One region of the Cupriavidus sp. 22TCCZM01-5 genome, then DNA from elsewhere that is predicted to be linked to it. Evidence: predicted binding sites of a transcription regulator. Region 1 holds the regulator's gene; each other region holds the start of a gene.
The links. The regulator FNR, encoded in region 1, switches genes on or off when oxygen is low (the NO sensors DNR and NnrR bind a similar motif). The targets are predictions, from matches to a motif close to TTGATNNNNATCAA.

Region 2: a site for FNR is predicted at 1,876-1,889, ahead of AC3FNH_RS21440 (oxygen-binding di-iron domain-containing protein). Genes of this name have one in related genera too.
Region 3: a site for FNR is predicted at 1,948-1,961, ahead of hemN (oxygen-independent coproporphyrinogen III oxidase). Genes of this name have one in related genera too.
Region 4: a site for FNR is predicted at 2,906-2,919, ahead of AC3FNH_RS22665 (DUF3079 domain-containing protein). Genes of this name have one in related genera too.

The regions. Positions count from the first base shown of each region.
Region 1 covers NZ_JBYOJR010000002.1:192,237-196,346, reverse strand. The annotation lists gene ccoP (cytochrome-c oxidase, cbb3-type subunit III) at 1-202, shown strand, start outside; gene ccoG (cytochrome c oxidase accessory protein CcoG) at 252-1,724, shown strand; gene AC3FNH_RS03005 (FixH family protein) at 1,809-2,024, shown strand; gene AC3FNH_RS03000 (hypothetical protein) at 2,021-2,266, shown strand; gene fnr (fumarate/nitrate reduction transcriptional regulator Fnr) at 2,315-3,040, opposite strand; gene AC3FNH_RS02990 (sulfite exporter TauE/SafE family protein) at 3,120-3,875, shown strand.
Region 2 covers NZ_JBYOJR010000024.1:80,142-84,251, reverse strand. The annotation lists gene AC3FNH_RS21450 (MDR family MFS transporter) at 1-1,080, shown strand, start outside; gene AC3FNH_RS21445 (glutathione peroxidase) at 1,172-1,810, shown strand; gene AC3FNH_RS21440 (oxygen-binding di-iron domain-containing protein) at 1,946-2,737, shown strand; gene gstA (glutathione transferase GstA) at 2,738-3,364, opposite strand; gene AC3FNH_RS21430 (aspartate/glutamate racemase family protein) at 3,498-4,110, opposite strand, start outside.
Region 3 covers NZ_JBYOJR010000010.1:53,051-57,160, forward strand. The annotation lists gene AC3FNH_RS12140 (UvrD-helicase domain-containing protein) at 1-368, shown strand, start outside; gene AC3FNH_RS12145 (ABC transporter substrate-binding protein) at 669-1,811, opposite strand; gene hemN (oxygen-independent coproporphyrinogen III oxidase) at 2,022-3,491, shown strand; gene AC3FNH_RS12155 (c-type cytochrome) at 3,586-4,110, opposite strand, start outside.
Region 4 covers NZ_JBYOJR010000027.1:38,059-42,168, reverse strand. The annotation lists gene AC3FNH_RS22675 (hypothetical protein) at 26-883, shown strand; gene gabD (NADP-dependent succinate-semialdehyde dehydrogenase) at 905-2,353, opposite strand; gene AC3FNH_RS22665 (DUF3079 domain-containing protein) at 2,635-2,829, opposite strand; gene AC3FNH_RS22660 (hypothetical protein) at 3,120-3,449, opposite strand; gene AC3FNH_RS22655 (NADP-dependent isocitrate dehydrogenase) at 3,701-4,110, opposite strand, start outside.

The DNA of each region.
Region 1 (4,110 bases):
GGGCAACCAGGCACTCGGCGCGCCGAACCTGTCCGACAATGTTTGGCTGTACGGCAGTTCGGAAGGCAGCATTGTCGAAGCCATCCTGAAGGGCCACAACAACCGCATGCCGGCGCACGAGGAGATCCTGACTCCCGAGCGCATCCGCATGCTGACGGCCTACGTCTGGGGCCTTTCCAATACCGGAGGCTCAGGACAATGACCACCGACTCAGGTCCGGGATGCGCGATCGCGGCTGAAGGAGCGCATCCATGAATGCACCCGGGACAGAACCACTGGCCCGCGCGGCCGGCCCGCAAGGGCCGGCGTCGTCGCCTGTCGAAACCTCCGACGAAACGCTCTACGAGGTTCGACGCAAGATATACCCGCGCTCGGTGACGGGCGCGTTCTCCAACTGGCGGGTCTGGATGGTACTCCTGACCCAGCTTATCTACTACGGCACGCCCTGGCTGCAATGGAATGGCAGACAGGCCGTGCTGTTCGACCTTGGCGCGCGCAAGTTCTATATCTTCGGACTGGTGCTCTGGCCACAGGATGTCATCTATCTTGCCGTCCTGCTGGTGATTTCCGCGCTGGCGCTGTTCCTGTTCACGGCGATTGCCGGCCGGCTTTTCTGCGGCTACGCGTGTCCACAGACGGTCTACACCGAAATATTCATGTGGATCGAGCGACATGTCGAAGGCGACCGCTTCGCGCGGATCCGCCTGGACGGTGATCCCTGGAGCGCGCGCAAGTTCCGCCTGAAGGCTACCAAGCACTCCCTGTGGATACTGGTCGCGCTGTGGACGGGCTTCACGTTCATTGGCTACTTTGCGCCGATCCGTGAGCTTGGCGGCCAGGTGCTGAGCTTCTCGCTGGGTCCGTGGCAGGCGTTCTGGATGCTTTTTTACGCCTTCGCCACGTGGGGGAATGCAGGCTTCATGCGCGAGCAGGTCTGCAAGTACATGTGTCCGTATGCGCGGTTCCAGAGCGTGATGGTCGACCGCGACACCTATGTGGTCACCTACGACGTCGGGCGCGGCGAGCCGCGCGGCAGCCGGTCGCGCAAGGTGGATCATCACCAGGCCGGGCTAGGTGACTGCGTCAACTGCAGCATCTGCGTGCAGGTGTGCCCGACCGGCATCGATATCCGTGACGGGTTGCAATACGAGTGCATCGGTTGCGGTGCCTGCATCGATGCATGCAACCAGGTCATGGACAAGATGGACTACCCGCGCGGGCTGATCCGCTATACGTCCGAGAATGCCATGCGCAAGGCGCTGTCGGCCGCTGCGGCGCGCAAGCGGCTGGTGCGGCCGCGGACCATCATCTACTCGATTATCTGGCTGGTGATGGTTGCAGGTTTCGTGGCTTCGCTTGCGCTGCGCACGCCATTGAAAGTGGACATCATCCGCGACCGCGGGGCGCTTGGGCGTGAGGTGGACGGGCGCTGGATCGAAAACGTCTATCGACTGCAACTCATCAATACCACCGAGGCGCCCATGCGCATCAGCGTGAAGGCCGAGAGCGACGAACTGAAGAACATGACCGTCGAGTACGATCCGGACGCGCAGGCTCTGGCGCCGACATCGAACAGGCTGGTGCCGATCCGGATTCGCGTGCCGATCGACGATGCCGCGCAAGGTACGCACAAGATCAGCGTGACAGTGACCAGCGAAGGTGCGGGGCAAGGTAGTGCGCAAATCAGGCAATCTACCAGTTTCATCGTGCCACGCAATTTGTGATGCTAAGGGCGGCACGGCGCGTCGGCGCTGTGCCGTACCAAACCGCGAGCGCCTCGATGAGGCGTTGACGAAGGGGGCAAGACGATGCAAGAAAGCAATCCGTGGTGGAAAGAGCCGTGGCCGTGGCTGCTGATGAGTGGCCCGTTGCTGGCCATGGTGGCTTGCGGCGTGACTATCTGGCTGGCTTCCACTCATCCTGACCGGCCAGTGGTCGATGGTGTGGCCCGGCATGGCCTGGTTGTCGAGAAGGTGGCAGGTGCCTCGGGCAGTGCCAAGGCACCGCAAGCGAGGCAGCCATGAGGCTGCGCTGGCTGATGTGGGTACTGTGGCCGGCGTTCCTGATGGCCGGGGTTGCCACGGCAACTGTGTTTTCCGTGGTGGACCCTGGTGACCTGAATTTCTTCGGTCAGCCGATCGAGGCCTCGCGCGAGGCGGTCTATACGATCGGTTTCCTGCTGGCCTGGATATTCTGCGCATTGTCCAGCGGACTGACGCTGTACACCATGCCGACAAAGCTCAGCGAAACGGACGAGCTGGAGTAAGAAGCGGCAGGAATTGACCGCCTTGCCACGCGAGGCGGTCAGATGGCCTCAGCAGGAGCGGCTGTAGACTTGCTTGATGCCCGCCATGTCGACTAGCTTGACGTGACGTTGACGGATCTGGATCAAGCCGGCCTCGGCAAATCGTGAGAACAGACGGCTGACCGTTTCGAGCTTCAGACCCAGGTAGCTGCCGATTTCTTCCCGGCTCATGCGCATGACGAACTCGGTCGACGAATACCCGCGGGCGGACAAGCGCTCGGACAGGTTGATGAGGAACGCGGCAAGCCGCTCCTCGGCGCGCATGGAGCCAAGCGTGACGAGCATGAGCTGGTCATGCGAGATTTCCTTGCCCATCAGGCGCAGGAACTGCTGCTGCAACGATGGCAGGTCGATGGACAGCGACTGGAGATCGGCCAGGCGAACGACGCATACCTCCGTGTCTTCGAGCGCGGTGGCATCCGAGGCGTGCTGCATCTCTCCCAGGCCGTCGAGGCCGACCACTTCGCCTGGCAAGTGGAAACCGGTGATTTGCGAGCGGCCGTCTTCCGTGGTGACATGCGTCTTCAGGGTGCCGAAGCGAATGGCATAGACCGCAGTCAGCGGATCGCCCATGCGGTAAAGGGTTTCGCCCTTGTGGACACGGACACGTTCCTGCACCAGGGTGTCCATCTTCTGCAGGTCCTGCTGGCTCATGCCCACCGGCAGGCACAATTGCCCCATGCCGCAAGTGGAGCAACGGGGCGACATCTCGGTGACGGGGATGGATGTTAGCAATTGGAACCTGCAGTATTGGAGCGGCGAGGGCGCAATACGTGCATTTTAACGCGCGATGTGATGCGGTAGGGAGTTGCAGTTGACTTTTGGTGTGCTACTCAGTGTTTTCATGCTCGCCTTGCTAGGGGGCTTCCACTGCGCTGCCATGTGTGGTGGCGTAGCGCTGGCTGTCGAGCAACGCGCCGCCGGCGTACCCGTTGCCGTTGTGCGGCGCCCACAGGACTGGCTCGTGGAGCTCCTTGTCATGCATGTCGGGCGTATTTCCACCTACATGCTGCTTGGTGCGCTGCTGGGCGCCTTGGGGGCGACGGCCTGGCGTCAGGACTATCTGCCCGTTCAGCGCTGGCTGTTCGGAGTCGGCAGCGCCTTGCTGCTACTGTCTGGCTGGCGCTTGATACGCGGCGAGGCCTTTACCATCGTGTGGCTGGAGCGCCTCGCGGCGCGTGCGGTTAGCGCCAGTGCCGCCGGCATGGCTCGATTGGGCAGAAAGACGACGGAAGCCAAGGCTCGGCGGGGCGGCCTGGCACGCCGCTATGGGATGGGATTGGCTTGGGGTTTGGTGCCCTGCGGCATGGTTTATGGGGCCCTGGCCCTTGCATTGCTGGCCGGAAATGCGCCCTCGGGGGCGCTGGTGATGGGCGCCTTTGGCCTCGGTACGTTGCCTAATCTGCTGGCGCTGTCGAGCTTTTCGGGGCTTTTGCGCGCCTGGTCGCGCCGGAGCTGGGTAAGGGTCGGGGCCGGCTTGGCCGTCATGGCATTCGGTGCATTGGGAATCGGCCGAGCGGTGTTGTTGCCACATTCCCTGGCAGAGCATGGGTTCTGCCTGGTGTTCTGAAACCACTCCATACGCTCTGGCGCCGCGCGGTGGTTGCAGGTGTGGGCTGGAATGCCATACAATCATCTCCATTGCGGTATCGCGCGGCGTGGTTCCGAGCGGCGCCCGGCAGCCCTTCCAAAAAGGGGGCGCGCCCAGGGTTTCGGGCAAAGCGCCGACAATTCGGCACCGAACCTTTCCGCAGTCCATCCGGTTCACAATATCTGTTCAAAAGTCCGGCTGGCTTTGCGGCCGT
Region 2 (4,110 bases), on a different contig from region 1:
TCGATCGCCGGGCCGCTGCTGGGCGGCTGGGTGTCCGACAACCTGTCCTGGCGCTGGCTGTTCTGGATCAACCTGCCGCTGGGCGGGCTGGCCATGCTGATGTGCTACCGCGGCCTGGCCATGCTGCCCGCGCGCGGCGGCCGCGCGCGCGTGGACTGGCTGGGCGCCTTGCTGCTGGCCGTGGCCATCGTCGCGTTCCTGCTGGCGATGAGCTGGGGCGGCGATGTGTTCGACTGGCTGTCGCCGCAGCTTGGCCTGCTGGCATTGCTGACGGTGGCCGCCGTGGCCGCGCTGGCCTGGCAGGAGCGCCGCGCCGCCGACCCGATGCTGCCGCCGCGGCTCTTTGCCAACCGCGCCTATGTGATGGGCGTGGCGGCCTCGGCGCTGGCCGCGCTGAATATCTTCCTGTGCATCTTCGCCCTGCCGCTGCACTTCCAGCTCGTGCGCGGCGCCGATGCGTCGATGTCGGGCCTGCTGGTGATGCCCTTCCTGCTGGCCACCGTGGCGGGCAATTTCATCGTGGCGTGGCTGGCGCCGCGCGTGGGCCGCATGCGCGGCATCCTGACGGCTGGATTCGTGGCTGGGGTGCTGGGCCTCGCGGTGCTGGCGCTGTCCACGCCCGCCGTGCCGCTGGCGGTGGTGCTGCTGGCGATGACTGTGGGCGGCACCGGCCTGGGCATGACCATGGTCGGCACGCTGATGAGCGTGCAGAACGTGCTCGAGCGCCGCGACACGGGCGCCGGCACGGGCGCGCTGCTGGTGCTGCGCTCGCTCGGCAGCGCGCTTGGCGGCGCACTGGCCGGCACGCTGCTGACGGTGGAATTCCGTCACGCCACGGCTGCGGCCGGTGTCACGCAGGCGCTGGACCTGGGCGCGCTGCGACATGGCAGCGAAGCGCTCGCGCAGTTGTCGCCGATGGTGCGGCAGGTGCTTGCCGCGGGCGTTGAATCGGGCTTTCAGCTGATCTTTGCCGTAGGGGCTGTGGCGGCCCTCCTGGCACTGGGCATCGTGCGCTGCATGCCGGACCTGGAACTGCGCGGCAGCGTCACCGAACACGCCGCCACGCTGGCCATGGACTGAGCGGCCGGCCGGCGGCAAGCCCGGCATCGGCGTAAACTATCGCGTACCCGATACAGCGAGCCGTCCCGATTCCCGAGACAGGAGACTCCGCATGACCCGCCGTCACACCGCCCTCGCCGCTTCCGTTCGCCCTGCCATGCTTGCCGCGGTGCTTGCGCTTGCCGCTGCCAGCGCTGCCCTGCTGCCGCACCCCGCCCGTGCCGCCGACAAGCCAGCCGCCATCCCGGCCGCCGCACCGGCCGGCAACTGCCCGGCCTCGCTCAATTTCCAGTTCCCGCGCCTGCAGGACGAAGCGCCGCAGAACCTCTGCCAGTACACCGGCAAGGTCGTGCTGGTAGTCAATACCGCGAGCTATTGCGGCTTCACGCCGCAGTACGAAGGGCTCGAAGCGCTCTACGCCAAGTATCGCGATCGCGGGCTGGTGGTGCTGGGGTTCCCGTCCAATGACTTCGCGCAGGAGCCGGGGTCGTCCAAGGAAATCGCCGATTTCTGCTACAACACCTACGGCGTCAAGTTTCCGATGCTCGGCAAGTCGCACGTGCGCGGCGGCGAAGTCAATCCGATGTACGCGCTGCTGGCCAGGGAAACCGGTACTGCGCCGAAATGGAACTTCTACAAGTACCTGATCGACCGCAGCGGCAAGGTCGTGGCCAGCTACAACAGCATGACCAAGCCCGACGACAAGCAGTTCGTGGCGAAGATCGAACAGTTGCTGTCCAGCCCGCGTTGAGCGGTCCGTACCTGTCTTTCGCTTGCGACAGCCCGGCCATGGCCGGGCTGTTTTGCTTACGGAAATTGACCTGCATCAAGCTCCCATTGTTGCCCGCTGATTAACGTCGCCGCTTTCAGATGGCGGAGCGCGACGATGGGCATCACCTTGTACGACGCAGACGGACACACCTGCCTGATGTTTGCCGACCTGGTCGAGGAAGCGCATGGCGAGGTGGTGCAGACCAACCAGTTCCTGGTGGTGGACCACGGCCACGGCGCGCTGATCGATCCCGGCGGCAACATGACCTACAGCGAGCTGTACCTGGCCATCAGCCGCTACTTTCCGCCAAAGCAGCTTGACTACGTCCTGGCCTCGCACGCGGATCCGGATATCGTCGCCTCGGTCGGGCGCTGGCTGACGGGGTCGGATTGCCAGGTGCTCATCTCCAAGGTCTGGGCACGCTTTCTTCCGCATTTCTGCCAGGCGGGCAAGACCGCCGGCCGCATCGTCACGATTCCCGATGCCGGCGCGCATATCCCGCTCGGCCGCGGTTCGCTGCTTGCCCTGCCGGCGCACTTCCTGCACTCGGAGGGGAATTTCCAGTTCTACGACCCGGTCAGCAAGATCCTGTTCTCGGGCGACCTGGGTGCTGCCATGACGAGCGCCGGCGAAGCCGGCACCACGGTCACGGATTTCGATGCCCATGCACCGCGCATGCTGCCGTTCCATCAGCGCTACATGAGCGGCAACCGCGCCTGCCGGTTGTGGGCGGCCATGGCGCGAACGCTCGACATTGACTGGATCGTGCCGCAGCACGGGCCGTCGTTTCGTGGCAAGGCCATGGTGGCGCGCTTTATCGACTGGGTCGAGAACCTGCAATGCGGGCTGGACCTGCTCACGCCTAACCACTACCGCGTGCCGCCAGCCCGCGCCGCGATGGCCTGATCAGTCGCGGACCAGGCCTTCCGCGCGCATGGCTTCCTGCACGGCAGGGCGCGCGGCAACGCGCGAGAGGTATTGCTGCAGCGACGGGTAGGCCGACAGCGGCATCATCAGCATGCGTGCCCAGCCCATGATCGTGAAGCAGTAGGCATCGGCCACGGTGAAGGTGCTGCCGGTCAGGTACTCGCGGGACTGCAGGTGGCGGTCGAGTTCGGCGAAGCGCAGCTGCAGCTTGGCCTTGCACGCCTGCGCCGTGCTGTCGGCGGTTTCCTTGTGCCACAGCCACGGGCTGAACACCTTGTGCAGCTCGGTGGAGACCAGCGTGAGCCAGCCGTTGGCTTCGAGCCGCTCGCGCGTGCCGGCAGCCGGCAGCAGCTTGCGCTCGGGCACCAGGTCGGCGATGTACTGCAGAAGTGCCGAGACTTCGCTGTGGCGCGAGCCATCGTCAAGCTGCAGTAGTGGCACGTAGCCGCGCGGATTGACCGTATAGTAGTCGTCGGTGCCGTGCTCGGCTTCCACCAGCTTGTGGTGGATCAGGTCGACCTTGGCGAGCGTGACGGGCAGGCCCGCTTCACGCAGGGCGATGTGGACCGCCATCGAGCAGGCGCCGGGGGAATAGTAGAGCTTCATCAGGATGTCCTATGTCGCGTTGGGCGGCCACTGCGTCTTGCAGTGGCCGTGCAGGCAGTCTAGGACTCGCCCCGGTGGCAGGCAATGCGCAGGGGCGCGGAGCGGCCCTGCAAATTTGCACAGGAGCGTGCGATCAGGCGAGCAGTTGCGAGAGCGCTGCCGGCAGGCCCGCATTGGGCTTGCGCGGCGGGCGCGCGAAGCTGCCTTCGCGCGTGGTGCCGGCCTGCAGCGCGACCAGCGATTCGCAATGGCGCACGGCGCTGCTGACGCCATCGACGACCGGCACCGGAATGCGGCCCTTGAGCGAACGCGCCAGTCCCGCGAGCGGCGCGCCGGCGACGATGATCACGTCGGCGCCGTCTTCGCGCACGGCCTGCAGGCTCAGTTCTTCCAGGCGCGCGGCATGGTCTTCCTGCACGCTGCCGATATCGCGCAGCGGCTCCTGCAGCGAACGGATGCTGGCCAGGCGCGAGGCGAGCCCGTTGCTGGCCACGCATTCGCGATACCACGCCTCGATCCGATGCGAGATCGCAATGATCGAGAAGCGCTGGCCCAGCAGGCAGGCGCTGGCCAGCGCGGCTTCGGTCATGCCGACCACGGGCACGTCGAACAGCTCCTTGAGGCCGGCCAGGCCCGGGTCGCCGAACGCGGCGACCACGAGGCCGTCGAACTTGCCGGCATGTTCGGCGGCCGCGCACGCGGTGGCGTAGCCGCCGACCAGCGCTTCAAAGCGCGTTTCGATATAG
Region 3 (4,110 bases), on a different contig from region 1:
TGCGGCTGTCGACGCTGCACGCGTCCAAGGGCCTCGAATATCCGCATGTGTTCCTGGTTGGCGTGGAAGAGGGCATCCTGCCCCATTGCCGCGAGGACGAGGACATGGGTGACGAGAAGATCGAGGAAGAGCGGCGCCTGATGTACGTGGGTATCACGCGTGCCCAGCGCAGCCTGCATATCAGCTGGTGCAAGAAGCGCAAGCGCGCGCGGGAGACATATTCCTGCGAGCCTTCGCGCTTCATCGGCGAGATGAAGCTGGAAGAGGCGCCCGCGCCGAAGGATGAGACACCGGCAATGAGTCCCAAGGACCGGCTTGGCGCGCTGAAGGCTTTGCTCGGCAATGGTGGCAAGGCGGCGCAGGGGTGAGATTTGCGGGAGGCAATATTGCCGATACCAAGCGATATGAATGGGACATGGCCCACGTGCCGGCGCGGGCCTAATATTTTCCGGCGTTGGCGCGGAGCTGTCTTGTGCGGGCGTCGGGCGGTGACGCGGGAATAGGGAAGGGTTGGGGGTGTCGTGTGTTTCGCCGGCTACGCCGGCGAAACAGCGGCGCCTGCCAAGCACGACAACCCCACCATCACCCATCCCCGCACTCCGCTTATCGCCTTGATCTCAGGCGCGCACGCCCGTGTATCGGGCCTGATACAAAGGCGCCACAGGGACCTACCGCGCGCCTGAAGCGGCCAGCTGCACGTAGCGCGAGCCGCGCTGGCCCTGCGTGAAGTCGAGCGTGAAATCGCCCACGTCGATGCGTGCCTGCAGCGCGCGCCGCAGTTCCACCGTGCCGTTGCCGTGCCACCCGCCCAGGGCGCGCACCAGCCACGCCGCGCCGATGTATCCGGCGATGGTCGCAGGCGAGGGCGGTTCATCGAGGTATTGCTTCATGCGGGCCACATGCTCCTTGACCACGCGCAGCGTGGCGGCCTGCGGGCCGGGGGCGACCTGCGTCAGCACCATGCCGCCCGGGTAGCCTGCGCCGAGCACTTCGCGCGCGACCGCAGGGCTGACCGCGGACAACCCGACCAGGAATCCGTACCAGCCTTGCGCGGCCAGCGCGCGGCCCAGGCTCGCATAGGCGAGCGTATCGCCCGCTACGATCACGGCACCCGGCCGTTGCGCCGCGATGGTGCGCGCTGCGGCGTCCGGGCTGCCGCCCAGCGGCACCGCGCGCGTGCCCGTCGTGGATTCCAGCCGGGTCAGCCACGATGCACCGTTGCCGGACGCGGTGGCGGCGAACTCCGCCGAAACCGCCAGGGCCACGCGGGTCAGCCCATAGTCGCGCAACTGCTTCACCGCGGCGTCGAGCTCGGCCTGGTAGTCGGCCCGCGTGAACCAGACGTTGTCCGCGCTCAGGGCAAGGCCCGAGAGCGGCGCCACGATCTGCACGCCGCGCCGGTGCAGTTCGGGCGAGGCCGCCAGCGCGGGCAGCAACCGGTCGCCCGGACCGAACAGCAACTCGGCATGCTCGCTATCCACGAGCGACAGTGCCTGCGCGAGCGCCGCGCGCGGATCGGCATCGGCGTCGCGCACGACATGCGCGATCCGCACGGGCCCTCCCGTGGCGTTGGCCGCGTCGAACATGACCTTGGCGCCCGCCAGATAGTCGCGCGCCAGATCGGCCTGCGCGCCGCTGCGGTCGAGCAGGTGCCCGACCACGGCAGTGCGCCGGGCCGGTGACTGGGCCAGGACCGGCGGCGTGGCGGCCAGTCCGCCAAGCGCCAGCATCAGCTGGCGGCGTCGCGGGGAGTCTGGCAGCGCTTCGCCGCGCAGCGATGGGTACGGCAAACAGGGCAGGATTGAAGGCATGGGAACACGGTTGGCTGAGCGATCCGGGCGGTGGCTGCCGGAGATGCGGGGCGCAGCGTATCCGGCATCCGTGACAGAAATGTGACGCAGTCCCCCCGCTCACGAGGGGTGTGCGCAAGCATTGCGGCGGTGGTGCTTGACGCGGGTCAAGTCCCTGCACGCGTCGCGGAACTAGCATGGACCGTCAAACTCCCCGATAAGTCCGCCCCCATGAACACGTCATCCACGCCATCCGCGGCGCTCGACCGCCGCGCCTTGTCCGACTTCCGCGCGCTGGCAGGCCGAATCGACGGCAACGGTCCGCGTTATACGTCCTACCCCACGGCAGACCGCTTCCATGGCGGCTTCGACGAAGCCGCCTATCATGCTGCGCTGGCGGACTGCGGCGCGGCGGCGCCGGCGCCGTTGTCGCTGTACCTGCACATCCCGTTCTGCGAGAACATCTGCTACTACTGCGGCTGCAACAAGGTCATCACGCGTGACCATGGGCGCAGCGCCAAATACGTGAGCTACCTAGGGCGCGAAATGGCCCTTGCTGCGGCACACCTTGGCGGGCGCAGGCAGGTGTTGCAATCGCACTGGGGTGGTGGCACACCGACTTTCCTGAACCCGGCCGAGATGCGCCGCGTGATGGCTTCGCTGCACGAGCACTTCGACCTGCCGGCCGACGGCGAGCACTCGATCGAGATCGATCCGCGCCGCGTCGACCACGAACGCATGGCGTTGCTCGCCGAACTCGGCTTCAACCGTGTCAGCCTCGGCGTGCAGGATTTCGATCCCGAAGTCCAGCAGGCCATCCATCGCGTGCAGCCGTTCGAGGAAACCCGGGCGGTGGTCGATGCTTCGCGCGAACTGGGGTTCCGCTCGGTCAGCCTGGACCTGATCTACGGGCTGCCGCACCAGACCACGGCGCGCTTCAACGCGACGGTGGAGCGGGTACTGACGTTGCGGCCGGACCGGCTCTCGGTCTACAGCTACGCGCACCTGCCGCACGTCTTCAAGCCGCAGCGGCGCATCGATGAAAACGCCTTGCCGAGCGCGGGCGAGAAGCTCGACATTCTGGTCTCCACGATCGAGCGCCTGACCGCCGCCGGCTACGTCTATATCGGCATGGACCACTTCGCGCTGCCCGACGATGACCTCGCCGTGGCCCAGCGCGAGGGCCGGTTGCAGCGCAATTTCCAGGGCTACTCCACGCATGCCGGCTATGACCAGCTCGGCTTCGGCATTTCCGCGATCGGAGCCGTGGCGGGACGATACGTGCAGAACGCGCGCACGCTGGACGACTATTACGCTGCGCTCGACGACGGCCGGCTGCCGGTCATACGTGGCTTCGCGATGGAGCGCGACGATCATCTGCGCCGCGAGATCATCGGCGCGCTGATGTGCAACGGCGTGCTCGACATCGCGCAGATCGAGGCACGCCATGGCATCGATTTCGCGGACGTGTTCGCCGCGGAGCTCGGCGATCTCGACCGGCTCGGTGCCGATGGCCTGGTCCGCCGCGAGCCGGGCCGCATCGAGGTGACCATACTGGGCCGCCTGCTCGTGCGCCGCGTGGCCATGGTGTTCGACCGGTACCTGCGCGAAGATGCCGCGCGGCCGCCTGCCGCGCAGCCAGCCGCCAACGACGGTGCCGAGCCGGTGCGGTTCGTGCCGCGGTACTCGCGCGTGGTCTGAACCGGCGGCGCCATTCCTGGCGCACGGCGACAGGCGAAGAACCAAAAAAAAGCCCGCGAACCAGTCGCGGGCTTTTTTTACAGCGCAGCCGGTATTACTTGGCAGCGCTCGCCATGTAGTCGGCGGCGGCGAGCACGTCGGCGTCCGGGCCGGCATAACCGCCCTTCGGCGGCATCACGCCCTTGCCCTTCAGCGCGAAGTTGTGGACAGCGTCCATGCCTTCCTTCAGGCGTGGTGCCCAGGCGGCCTTGTCGCCGAACTTGGGAGCACCGGCAACGCCAGCAGCATGGCAGGCGGCGCAGACCTGGTCATAGACCTTCTTGCCCACATCGGCGGACGCCGCGGCAGGTGCAGCGGCCGGTGCCGGCGCAGCAGCAGCGGGCGCTGCCGGGGCGGCGGCTGCCGCAGGTGCGGCACCAGCGTCCGTTGCCGCGGTGGCGGCCGGAGCAGCGGCGGCCGGAGCCGGCGGCTCGGGGAACTTGGCGCCGCCGGCGTCAGCCATGTAGACCACGGCGCGGCCCAGTTCGTAGTCGGAATAGTCGTCCGGCGTGGTGCCCGCGCGGGCCTGCATGGCGCCCTTGCCGTTCAGGAGGGACTTCAGCAGGCCATCGAAGCCCTG
Region 4 (4,110 bases), on a different contig from region 1:
CCGCGCCACTGACACCGGAGGCCCCATGACAGGCAATGGATCTGTTTATCCCGAGACGCTACTGCCGCCGGCGCACGCCGGCGCCTTGCACAGGCTCGGACCGACGTTGCTGCCGATCGCCCGTACCGAGTTCACCGCGCCCATGAGGTTGCGGGACATCGTCAACGCGCTGGGCGGCGATGAAGAGCGTGAGCGATGCGTGCGGGTTGGCCTGGAGGTACTGGAAAGTGCCGGCCAGAGGCCGGCACACGCGGTGATCACCACGGGACCGGGGCGCCGGGCCAGCCTGGATTTCTATGTCGACGCGGACTGCGCAAGCTGCTGCGAACTGGACGGCGCGCTGCAGACCGGGCTGGCGGAACGCATCACCAGCGTGTTGCCGCCGGGGCTGTCGCTGGGCGTTCGTCCGCTGGCAGAGTATGCGCAGCAGGCCGGGGCGGAGACCGACCACGGCACCGCCGAGCGCTTCCGGGCCGGCGCGCGCGACCTGTTGCTGCGCGGGGGGGAAATGAACCGGCGCCTGTCGGTGCTTTGTGCCTACCTTTGCGCCATGTACGAGGCACGCGCGGCGGCTGGCTGCCTGGGCTACCTCGACCAGAGCCTGCTGGAAGATGGCCAGGAGGCCCTGAGCTGGCGCTTGCGGCGGCACCGCAGCGTGGAAGGACGGGCGCTGGCCCAGCGGCTGGAGCGCCTCTCGCACGCTGCCGAGAGCGCGCTCTATGAGTTCGGTACCCGTTTCAGCTTCGAGCACGCAGCCTACCAGTTCGAGCTGATGCGGCGCTTCCACGAACAGCTCGAACGATTCCGCGAGACCTGCCGGCCGGATGCCGGCGAGTGGCCGAACCTGGCCCGCCGCGCGGCCCGCGCCAATGCCAAGCGCTAACCGCCGCGCGGCGGGCGCCGGTCAGATGCCGGCCATGCAGGTGTACTTGATCACCAGGTAGTCCTCGATGCCGTAGTGTGAGCCCTCTCGGCCGACACCGGACTGCTTCACGCCGCCAAACGGCGCGACCTCGTTGGAGATCAGCCCCGTGTTCACGCCGACCATGCCGTATTCGAGCCGCTCCGAGACGCGCCAGACGCGGCCGAGGTCGCGCGCATAGAAGTAGCTGGCCAGGCCGAACTCCGTGTCATTGGCCATGGCCACGACATCGTCCTCGGTCGTGAAGCGGAACAGCGGCGCCAGCGGACCAAAGGTTTCTTCGCGCGCGACCAGCATGCCGGGCGCGACGTCGGCCAGGATGGTCGGCTCGAAGAACGTATGGCCAAGCCCGTGCCGATGACCGCCCTGCAACACGCGCGCGCCCTTGCCAAGCGCATCCGCGATATGCTCTTCGACCTTGGCCACGGCCTTCTCATCGATCAGCGGGCCGATGCGCACGCCTTCGTCCATGCCATTGCCGACCTTCAGCGCGGCGACTGCTGCCACCAGCTTCTGCGCGAATGCGTCGTAGACCTTGTCCTGCACATAGATCCGGTTCGCGCAGACGCAGGTCTGGCCGGCGTTCCGGTACTTGGAGATGATGGCGCCCTCGACCGCGGCATCCAGGTCGGCATCGTCGAACACGATAAAGGGCGCATTGCCGCCGAGTTCCATCGACACTTTCTTGATGGTGGATGCGGTCTGCGCCATCAGCACGCGGCCTACCTCGGTGGAACCCGTGAACGTCAGCTTGCGCACCAGCGGGTTGCTGCTCAGTTCGCCGCCGATGGCTCCCGCCGAGCCCGTGATCACCGACAGGACACCGGCCGGGATACCGGCCCGCTCCGCCAGCGCCGCCAGTGCCAGCGCCGTCAGCGGGGTTTGCGACGCTGGCTTGACTACCATGGTGCAGCCGGCGGCCAGCGCCGGGCCGGCCTTGCGCGTGATCATGGCTGCCGGGAAGTTCCAGGGGGTAATCGCCGCGCAGACGCCCACAGGCTCCTTGGTCACGACGATGCGCTGGTTGCTGACCGGCGCGGGAATCGTTTCGCCGTAAACGCGCTTGCCTTCCTCGGCAAACCATTCGATGAACGACGCCGCGTAGGCGATCTCGCCCTTGGCCTCGGCAAACGGCTTGCCTTGCTCGGCGGTCATGATGCGCGCCAGGTCATCCTGGTTGGCCAGGATCAGTTCGAACCACTTGCGCAGCAGCGCCGAACGTTCCTTGGCCAGGCGCGCGCGCCACGCCGGCAGCGCGCGGTTGGCGGCCTCGACCGCCTGGCGGGCCTCCGCGGCGCCGAACTGCGGCACTTGCGCCACGCGCTCGCCCGTGGCCGGGTTGGTAACGTCGATGTGGCGTTCGCCGTCGGTCCAGCGTCCGTCGATATAGCACTGCTGGCGCAGCAGGGTGGGGTCTTGGAGCTTCAGCATGATCGTTCGTCCGTTGAAAAGACTGCCGGTAGGGGATGGCGCGATCAAAGCATTGTAATCGGCACCGCGCAGCCTGGCGGGTCAGCCCGGTGTGGTGCTTGCGGGCCACCACTGTCCGGCGACGGCTGGAATCCCGCCGATAAGATGTCAGGTGTCTGGCTTCAAGCACGGAACACGCCAGCCTGACGCGGCAAGCTGCGTTGTGACCGGGCCTGGAAGGCTAGGCGGCTCTGCGGCACGACAATGGTCTCAAGGCCCGATACAGCACGCCAGGGGCCGCATCAATTGGCCTTCGGACGATCGGGCTCGATGCCCCAGTCGCCAAACTCCAGCCAGTCGTCGCCGAGCAACTCCGCAGGATGCTGGGTGCGGCTCGAGCCATTGCCGCAGCCCATGGCGTCCACCGGACAATACTTGTCGCAGCCCCAGCAGATGCGCTCGGGATGGCTCGGATGCAGCGGGAATTTCTTTGCCATGGTGACAGGCACGCGACCCTGTGCCGATGTAACGAGAATGTGGCAATCAGTATGGCGCGCCGATGCCGTGCCTCGTTTGCCGTAAATCAAGTCGCGAGGATCGCCACCGAACGAAGCGTTCAGCCTGAATGCTGCAAGCGGCTCAGAAGGAGAGCACCTGGGCCGCCAGCTTCGTCAGCACGCCGCTGCCCAGGCAAAGCACCACCCACCCGGCCAGGATCAGTGCGTTGTCACGAACGGTCATGGGGATCTCCTGTCTCGTTTCGCTCGTTTCGCGATGGGCGCCTGCGTCAGGCGTGCGCGCCGTCGCTGTAGGGGTCGAAGCTGCGCGCCGGGCTGGCCGAAACGCCGCTGCGCTCCAGGCCGGCTACCGTGCGGGCGCCGTCGGTGTAGGGGTCTGCTGTCCGGAACTGGTAACCGTAGCGGTCGCCGGCATGGGCATCGGCGACGAAGCGGGCGCCGTCGCTATACGGATCCGCATTGCGCACGCGGAACTCGTAGCCATAGCGATCCCCGGCGTGCGTGCTCGTCGACGGGGCGGCATGGGCAACGCCGACTGCCGCGGCGAGCGACAGCAGAAGGGCGGAAGCAACGGTACGGACAACGGTAGTGCTCGACATGATGATCTCCGGCTTGGTTGAATTTTTCAGAACGCTTCCTGTTTCAGGTGTGTCGTTCGTGTAAGCAACTATAGGCCAGAGATCCCGATGCTTCCGGGGTCTGCTCAGGATGTCTTATTCAAATATTTTGAATTTCTGCGAACGTCGACACGGCGGCGAAAAGAAACAAAAAAAGCCGGAGGCGGCATCAGGAAATGCCAACCTCCGGCTCCTGGCAGGCACCGTCGGTGCCCGCGGGTCGGATGTGCCGATCAGGCCTGGACCGATGCCAGGGCTGCGTTCAGCGTCTTGCTCGGGCGCATCACGGCGGACAGCTTTTCAGCGTCCGGCATGTAGTAGCCGCCGATGTCCACGGGCTTGCCCTGCACGTCGGACAGTTCGCCGACAATGGTCTTCTCGTTGTCGGTGAGCTGCTTGGCCAGCGGCGCGAACGTCGCTGCCAGGCCGGCGTCTTCGGTTTGCGCGGCGAGTTCCTGGGCCCAGTACATGGCCAGGTAGAACTGGCTGCCGCGGTTGTCGAGCTGGCCGGTCTTGGGCGACGGGCTCTTGGCGTTGTCCAGCAGCTTGCCGGTGGCGGCGTCCAGCGTCTTGGCCAGGATCTTCGCCTTGTCGTTGCCCGACTTGATGCCAAGCTCTTCCAGCGACACGGCCAGCGCCAGGA